Regions from separate parts of the Gelria sp. Kuro-4 genome, predicted to be linked through region 2. Evidence: a T-box and tRNA genes for the amino acid it is inferred to sense, from the RefSeq annotation. Region 2 holds a T-box; the other holds one or more tRNA genes.

Region 1 (4,397 bases), 340 kb from region 2:
CCAGCACCTCCGGATCAGCAGCGGCGAGGGCCTCCGGGGTAGGGTAACGGGCAAAGAGCAGCGGGGTAACGCGATTAACCTGCCGGTCGGTGGTCTGCGCCGAGAGCATGGTAGCCACCAAAAGCTCAAAGGGCGAGTGAAACACCAGTTCCGTGCGCGCCGCAGGGTAGGCCGCGGCCAGGGCCCCAAGCAGGTCGGGTATCCTTTTTGCCATCTAACTTCACCTCCTGAAAGGAGTTACAGACATGAAGCGCATCGCGCTCATCGCTCACGATCGCATGAAGAGCCAACTGGCAGAATTTGTGGCCCGGCACCGGGATTTTTTTGCGCAGGCCCAGCTCATCGCCACCGGCAATACGGGGCGCCTGCTCCAAGAGCGTACCGGCCTTGAGGTGGAACGCTACCAGTCCGGACCCCTGGGAGGAGACCAGCAGATTGGGGCTGAGATCGCCTCCAGGCGGGTGCACGCCGTCTTTTTCTTCCGCGACCCTTTAACCCCGCAACCGCATGAGCCGGATATCACCGCCCTGCTACGCCTTTGTGACGTGCACTACGTTCCGGCCGCCACCAATCCAGCCACCGGTGAAGTCCTGCTCCAAGGCCTTGAGCAAGGCTGGCCGGAATTGCCGTCGAAACAGTATGAGCCCGATCGCTTTATGGCGGAAAAAAACCGCTAACATATTTCTCGCTCCAGCAGGTTTTCCCTTCCGAAAAGGCGAATACTTGGCTATAAATCCCAGTGTTGCCTTTTATTGGGAGGGATTGGAGCGTGAGCGGATCATCCCCGCAAGAGCACAGGCCGGCTCAGGAACTACCCTGGCTGGAAGAACTCCTCACAGCCATGGAGAAGCTCCCCGGTTGCGAGAACCTACCGGCCACCAGTGTGGTGGTGTTGACAGAACCCGCCGACCGGGACTGGTTGGCCGGCTTAACCGAATGCGACTGGCCACGGCAGGCAGCGGTGGGTATGGTCTTTTGCCTGGACTACTTTGCCCTTAAGCAGACCTGCCCTCACGAAGCCGGTTTTGCCCTCGCCGGCCTAGCAGGTTTCATCTACGGTGTCGGTCTGACCGCCCGGAGCGCGCAGGCTGCCGCACAGGCCGCCGAGAAGCTGGGGTTAAGTTGCATCTTATTACCTCAGGCCTTAGGCGAAGCCCCGGCGGTGCGCACCCGGCTGCAGCTGCCTCCTTACGTTTTTCCCGTTACCGCCCTGCTGGTAACGGAAAAGAGGATAGGGAAATCGAGGCTAACGGGCGTTAAGATCCACCGCGGGCGTTACCGTGAACCTGCGGCCGCCGAACTGGCCGCCGCAGCCGCCTGGTGGGAAGAGGAAGCAGGCGGTTTCTTCCGGACGCGGGTAGCCGGTTACCTGGCTGCCAAGAAAATGGCCGCCGCCTTGGTTCAGGCCGGCTTTACCTTTACAGCAGCCGCCGCCCCCGAACAACAGGCAGGGGCTCTTTCCCGTACGGATGCAGCCGCCGCCCTCGGCCGCATCGTCCGAACCCAGCCGTCCCGGCGATCGTTTTTTAACCGGACGGGCGTTCAGCTCCGCCTGGCCCAGCTGGCCCTGTTCGCCGGCCGGGTAGAAGGCGGCGTCAAGCTGCTGCACGCTGCCATGGCGGCTGAGCCCGCGGCGGCTGATATTCCGGCGGCGTTGGCCGTGGTTTACCAGTACCAGGGGAGCCTGGACAAAGCCGTCTCCTTGCTCGAGCAGGCTACTGCCCGGGCCCCGGGGAACGCGTACCTTATCCACTTGCTGGGTACGGTTTACCAGCAACAAGGGCAGGACGGCCCGGCTGCAGCCTGTTTTCGCCGGGCCGTAGAGATAGACCCCAAGTTAAAACCTGCTTGGCTGGCGCTGGCGCAGGTGCTGGAGGCAGGCGCAGGGTTCGCGGAAGCGGCCGCCGTCTATGAAGAAGCGCGCGCAGCGATTGGACCCGACGTCACCCTGCTCAACAACGAAGGGCTCTGCCTTAGCAACCTGGGCCGGCGCCAAGAAGCCGCCCGACTTTACCGCGAGGCCTTGAAGCTAACGCCCGACGATCCCGTAATCCTGGGTAATTTAGCCCTCCTGCTCGGCCAAGAAGGCCAGTTCGATCCGGCCCTGGCGTATTACAATCGCGCCCTCCGGCGGCGCCCGCGCGATCCGAACCTGCTCAACAACAAAGGTTTTTGCCTGGGCAAACTGGGCCGTTACGAAGAAGCCCTGCGCTGCTACGAGCTGGCGCTGCGGGTGGAAGGTGACGACCTCAACCTGCTGCACAATAAGGCCTCCTGCCTCACGCGGCTGGGGCGGTACAAAGAAGCGCTGGCGTGCTATGATCAAGTCTTGCAGCTCAACCCGACCGACACCGGCATGCTCAACAACCGCGGCCTTTGTCTTATGGCCTTGAACAGAATGCGCGAGGCCTCCGAGTGTTTCAACCTGGCACTTAAGCTTGAGCCTAACAACGCCGTTTACTGGGGGAACAAAGGGGCCTGCCTCTTTAAACAAGGAAAGTATCAGGAGGCGCTGGCGGCTTACGAACGCGCGCTCGCCCTGACGCCCGAAGAACTGGTTTACTACAGCGGCAAAGGTATGTGCCTCGATTATCTGGGGCGTGCTGAAGAAGCGGTGGATTGCTACAACCGGGCCCTGCGCCTGGCATAATAAAGAGGGGCCCCTGGGACAGGGCCCCTTAGCGCCGTTATTTCTTGGTGGAGAGGGGTGGATTTGAACCACCGAAGGCATCGCCAGCAGATTTACAGTCTGCCCCCTTTGGCCAACTCGGGAACCTCTCCACACAGTTTCCTTGGTGGGCCCACCAGGATTTGAACCTGGGACCGACCGGTTATGAGCCGGCTGCTCTACCGCTAAGCTATGGGCCCACATTTGGTGACCCTAGGGGGATTCGAACCCCCGTTACCGCCTTGAAAGGGCGATGTCTTAACCACTTGACCATAGGGTCACAAAATGGTCGGAGCGACTGGATTTGAACCAGCGACCCCTTGGTCCCGAACCAAGTGCGCTACCAAGCTGCGCCACGCTCCGATCGCTGACACAGCTTATTTTACCGCATACCGGGGCGCAAGTCAATAACCCTAAGCACCGCGCCGGCCGAACCCGGCGAGCGGAACGGTGGAACCTGCGCGCCCTTGACGTTGCCAGGCCCTTTCCCTATAATGAGGCTGTAAGCCGTACAGCCTAAGGAGGCGGAGTCCTATGCCTTACTACGAATACCGCTGCCGTGACTGCGGCCAGCGCTTTGAGGTGCGCGCACCGATGAATGCCAAGCCCGAACACCCCGCCTGCAGTCACTGCCACAGAACCAACACCCAACCCGTTTACAGCACCTTTGCCATCGGCGGGGCAGGAGCGAAAGGTTCCAGCTCCGGCTCCTGCGCCACGTGCAGCGGCGGGAGTTGCAGTACCTGCCACTAGCAGATATGCAGAAAGGCGGCTGCTCGCCGCCTTTCTGCATATCTGGCAGGGGAGGAGGGACTCGAACCCCCAGCGGGCGGTTTTGGAGACCGCTACTCTGCCAGTTGAGCTACTCCCCTGTGACAATGCCATTATAGCAAAGAAGACCCGCCAAGTCAACAGCGAAAGGAAGGAAGCTATGGACCTGTGGGCTAAGCACGCACCACTTCCCCTGCTGGCCGAAGGCAACTTTCGCCTGCCGGAAGAAGTGCCCCGGTTAGTGACCATGCTCAACCGCACCCTCAAAAAAAGAGGGCTCATTTTCGGCTTACGGCGGCAAGACGGCCGATATATCTTGAGCATTTATGGTACGGATGGGGAGAAGGGTAATGGTGATTAATAAGTTCGGTATCCTCGGAGCCCTTGACGTGGAGGTGAAGGTCCTTAAGGAATGTCTGACCGTTCGCCCTCCTGCGGGCCATTTCCGACCGCGCCGACGGCGGTGCGCCGGCGGACTTTCGCGCCTTCAGCAAAAGGGCCGCCGAGAGGGCGGCCCGGGTGATCTCCGGCCTTTGCCGGCGCCTGGGTGGTAAGGCTTAATGGGTCTCCACGTCGGTGGCACCCTGGTTGCGTAGAACCTGCGCGGCTTTATCCACTTTGTTGTCTTCGGCGCGGATGGTGGCCAGGATCTTGCCTTCGCGCACCTTGCCCTCGTAATAACGGCCGCGTTCTTCCGGGATACCCCAATCGAGGAGTCCGCCGGCGATCCCGCCCGTGGCGGCCCCGGAAATAAGACCGGCGATGGGGCCGGCCGCGATTAACGGTCCTATTCCGGGAATGGCCAAAGCACCTGCTCCCGCCGCCAATCCGGCCAAGCCGCCGAGGACGCCGCCGGTGGTGACGCCGCCGCTGATGTCGTTGCCCATACCCATGGTGGCATCGCCGCCCCGGCCGGCACCTTCGCGCGCCACGATGGAAATCTCGTTGGTGCCAAAGC
Region 2 (4,397 bases):
GCGCTCCTAGTGCTTTCCTTTATCCGCCGGCTGGTGCTGAGCCTGATCCTTAATCTCGTAATGTAAGGTAGGAGGGCCGCTATGCTTACCCCTCTGGACATTCAGAAAAAGGAGTTCCACCGGCGCCTGCGCGGTTACAGCGAGGCAGAGGTGGATGAGTTTCTCGACCAGGTGCTGGAGGATTATGAACTGCTGTACCGGCAAAACGCCAGCCTCAAGGACGAGGTGGGGCGGTTGCGGGCGGAAACAGAACGCTACGCCAACCTGGAAGAGACGCTGAAGAACACCCTGGTGCTGGCCCAGAAAGCGGCCGACGCCACCCGCACCAACGCCGAGAAAGAGGCCGAGCTGATCATTTCCCAGGCGCGGAGCGAGGCGCAGGCGCTGGCCGAGGAAGGGCGCCGGCGCCTCAAGGAGCTGGAGGAGGAATACTCCCGGCTCCAAAGTGAAGTGGCGGCCTACAAGGCCCAGACGCGCGCCCTGCTTTTGGGGGCGGTGGCGCTTCTGGACGCACCGGCGGAGGAGAAGGGGGAAGCTGAAGCGGATGGAGCGGGAGAAACTGGCGCACAGCCTGACGGCGGGTCTTAAGAACGCCTTCTCCGTGCTCTGGCTTTTGGCCAAGGTGATGGTGCCGGCCACCCTGGCCGTGACTTTCCTCGACCGTACCGGCTGGCTGACCCGGCTCGCCCGGGCCTTTGCCCCGGCCATGGCCTGGCTGGGGCTGCCCGGGGAGGCAGCCGTTGCCCTGGTGGCGGGCAACCTTTCCAGCATGTACGCCGGGGTGGGAGCCATGGCCGTCCTGGAACTCAGCGCCAAGCAGCGCCTCATTCTTGCCGCCATGCTGATGCTCTCGCATTCCTTGCCCCAGGAAGGCGCCATTGTCGCCCAGGCCGGTGGGGAAGTAGCCACTGTAATCGCTGCCCGGCTCTTAACGGCGGGCGCCGTGGGCCTGGCACTCAATCTGCTTTTTTAAGGGGGAGGCGCACGGTGGCATTTCTCTGGGAGGTCCTGGCGGACGGCCTTACGGCCAGCTTTTTTTCCCTGGCCAGGGTTGCTTTCCTCCTGGTGCCCCTCTTGACCGGCATGGAGCTGGCCAAGGAAATGGGCTGGCTGGAGAAGGTGAGCGGTAGCCTGGCGGGCGGCTTAAGGCGGCTTTTTCTGCCGGAGCGGGCGGCGCTCCCTTTGGCGACCGGCCTGATCATCGGTTTTACCTATGGGGCCGGTGTAATCCTGGCGGCGGTGCGGGAAGGCGGCTGGACGCGGCGCGAACTCACCCTGCTCTGGGTGTTTTTAAGCCTCAACCATGCCATTATTGAAGATACGGCCATTTTTGCCGCGCTGGGCCTGCCGGCGCTCGGCGTTTTGGCCGTGCGCCTGGTTCCGGCGGTTATGGCCACCGGGGTGCTTTCGCTGTGGCTACGCCGGCGGGAGAGGGTGCCCAAACGCGGCGCGGGCGCTTAATTGACTTTTGCTTCGCCGGGCTGTATAATGGGCATAATCAAAAAGCTAAAGGCGATGAACGGGAAAGTAGGCCGAGGCCTACGGGCAGAGAGCCGGGGAAGGTGCGAGCCGGCACGGCGGTCCAGGCTGAAGATCACCCGGGAGTCGGGCGCTGAAACTCTAAAGGAGTAAGCGGCCCCGGCTGAGGCCGTTACCGGACGCGAGCGGGTGCACTTTTGCGCCCAGATGGGTGGTACCGCGGGAATAACTCTCGTCCCAAAGGGGACGGGAGTTTTCTGTTTCAGGAAGAGAGTCAACCCGGGCAAGCTCCGGGTCGAACAGTGCTTTTGGAGGTGGAGGCATGGATTACTCGAAGACCCTTAACCTACCCAAGACCAGGTTCCCCATGCGGGCGAATCTGCCCCAGCGCGAGCCCGAGATTCTAGCCCGCTGGGAAGAGATGGATATTTACGGCCTGACCCGCAAACATGCGGCGGGCCGGCCCAAGTTCATCCTGCACGACGGCCCCCCGTACGCCAACGGTAACATTCACCTGGGCACGGCCCTCAACAAGGTGCTGAAGGACATTGTCAACAAGTACAAGTACATGCGCGGCTACGATACGCCCTACGTACCGGGCTGGGACACCCACGGCCTGCCCATTGAACACGCGGCCATCAAAAACCTGGGCCTCAACCGGGCCGAGATCTCTACGGCGGAGCTGAGAAAGCGCTGTGCCGAGTACGCCCTGCACTTCGTGGCCGAGCAGCGCGCGGAGTTCAAGCGCCTGGGCGTGCGGGGCGACTGGGAACACCCCTACCTGACGCTCAAGCCGGAATACGAGGCCAAGCAGATTGAGGTTTTCGGGGCCATGGCCCAGAAGGGCTACATTTACAAGGGCCTTAAGCCGGTCTACTGGTGCACCACCTGTGAGACGGCCCTGGCCGAGGCCGAGGTGGAGTACCGGGAGGCTAAGTCCGATTCGCTCTACGTGAAGTTCCCCCTCAAGGCCGACCCCACCGGGCGCCTCACCGTGCTGGCGCCGGCCGACAAGATCTACTTTGTGATCTGGACCACCACCACCTGGACCCTGCCGGCCAACCTAGCCGTTTGCCTCAACCCGCGCTTTGAGTATGCGCTGGTGAAAACAGGCGACGAGTACTATGTACTGGCCAAAGACCTGGTGGAGATGGTGATGCAGGAAGTCGGGCGCCGGGCCGACGGCATTGTGGGTACCTTCCGGGGCGAGGAGCTAGAGGGCGTCGAGTGCTGGCACCCGTTTATCGAGCGCCCCTCGGTGGTGATCCTGGGCGAGCACGTTACCCTGGATGCCGGTACCGGCTGTGTGCATACCGCGCCGGGCCACGGCCTCGAGGACTTCGAGGTGGGGCAGAAGTATAAGCTTCCCATCCTCAACCCGGTGAACGGTAAAGGCGTCTTTACCGAAGAAGCCGGTAAGTTCGCGGGCCTGCCGGTGCGGGAGGCCACCGAACCCATCGTTGCGGAACTGAAGCGGCACGGCGCGCTGCTCCACTTCAGCACCATCACCCACCAGTACCCGCACTGCTGGCGCTGCAAAGACCCGGTGCTGTTTTTGGCCACCGAGCAGTGGTTTGCTTCGGTGGACGCCTTCCGGGATAAGACCCTGGAGGCGATCAAGGACGTCAAGTGGTACCCGAGCTGGGGCGAGGAGCGCATCAGCGCCATGGTGCGCGAACGCTCCGACTGGTGCATTTCGCGCCAGCGCGTTTGGGGTGTGCCCATTCCCATCTTCTACTGCGAACAGTGCGGCCAGGAACTCATCACTCCTGAAAGCATTGCGGCGGTGCGCGATCTCTTTAAGCGTGAAGGCTCCAACGGCTGGTTTACACACAGCGCGGCGGAGATCCTGCCGCCCGGCACCGCCTGCGCCGAGTGCGGCAATACCACCTTCCGCAAAGAGACCGATACCATGGACGTGTGGTTCGATTCCGGCTCCAGCCACTTTGCGGTGCTGGAGACCCGGCCGGAACTCAAGTGGCCCTGCGACCTTTACCTGGAGGGCAGCGACCAGCACCGCGGCTGGTTCCAGTCCTCGCTCCTTACGGCGGTGGCGGTGCGCGGGCGGGCGCCGTACAACGCGGTGCTCACCCACGGTTACGTGGTCGATGGCGAGGGCCGCAAGATGTCCAAGTCCATCGGGAACGTGATCTTTCCCCAGGAGATCATCAAGGAGTTCGGGGCGGACATCCTGCGCCTCTGGGTGGCCTCTTCCGATTTTAAAGCCGACATCCGCGTGTCGCGGGAGATTCTCCTGCAACTGGCCGAGGTGTACCGCAAGATCAGGAACACGGCGCGCTTCCTCCTGGGTAACCTGTACGACTTCGACCCGGCCCGGGATAAAGTGCCGTATGCAGAGCTTGGCGAGCTGGATCGCTGGGCGCTTTTAACGCTGGCGCGCCTCACCGAGAAGGTCACCGCCGCCTACGAGAACTACGACTACCACCTGCTCTACCACGCCCTGCACAACTTCTGTGCCCTCGACATGAGCGCCTTTTACCTGGACGTCATCAAGGACCGCCTCTACTGCAGCACTCCCGAGGCGCGCGATCGCCGGGCGGCCCAGACGGTGCTCTACGAGGTACTCACAACGCTGGTGCGCCTGATGGCGCCGGTGCTCACCTTTACTGCCGAGGAAATCTGGACCTACGTGCCGGGCGAGGACAAGGAAGCGAGCGTGCAGCTTACGGCCTGGCCCGAGGTGAAAAAGGAGTACCTGGACATCGACCTGGAGGCACGCTGGAACGAGCTCCTTCAGGTCCGGGACGACGTGGCCAAGGCCTTGGAGAAGGCGCGCCAGGAAGGCCTCATCGGCACCTCGCTCCGGGCGCGCGTGGACCTCTGGTTCCCAGAGAACCTGCGGCAAACCTATGAGCTGTTGAAGCGCTACGCCGACCAGCTGCCCACGCTCTTTATCG

What was found. A T-box is a leader RNA that pairs with one kind of tRNA and senses whether it is charged. The one in region 2 lies ahead of ileS (isoleucine--tRNA ligase), so its partner is inferred to be a tRNA-Ile.
Region 1: it has a tRNA-Ile gene. The T-box ahead of ileS (isoleucine--tRNA ligase) is inferred to sense a tRNA for this amino acid. The anticodon was not compared.

The regions. Positions count from the first base shown of each region.
Region 1 is NZ_AP024619.1:1,841,076-1,845,472, reverse strand. It holds gene nth (endonuclease III) at 1-214, opposite strand, end outside; gene K5554_RS09295 (methylglyoxal synthase) at 246-677, shown strand; gene K5554_RS09290 (tetratricopeptide repeat protein) at 770-2,650, shown strand; tRNA gene K5554_RS09285 (tRNA-Tyr) at 2,696-2,781, opposite strand; tRNA gene K5554_RS09280 (tRNA-Ile) at 2,794-2,868, opposite strand; tRNA gene K5554_RS09275 (tRNA-Glu) at 2,874-2,948, opposite strand; tRNA gene K5554_RS09270 (tRNA-Pro) at 2,955-3,031, opposite strand; gene K5554_RS09265 (zinc ribbon domain-containing protein) at 3,203-3,421, shown strand; tRNA gene K5554_RS09260 (tRNA-Trp) at 3,465-3,540, opposite strand; gene K5554_RS09255 (DUF4264 family protein) at 3,600-3,800, shown strand; gene K5554_RS09250 (general stress protein) at 3,997-4,397, opposite strand, start outside.
Region 2 is NZ_AP024619.1:1,501,536-1,505,932, forward strand. It holds gene K5554_RS07505 (YggT family protein) at 1-66, shown strand, start outside; gene K5554_RS07510 (DivIVA domain-containing protein) at 82-588, shown strand; gene K5554_RS07515 (nucleoside recognition domain-containing protein) at 545-973, shown strand; gene K5554_RS07520 (nucleoside recognition domain-containing protein) at 988-1,461, shown strand; T-box leader at 1,507-1,722, shown strand; gene ileS (isoleucine--tRNA ligase) at 1,802-4,397, shown strand, end outside.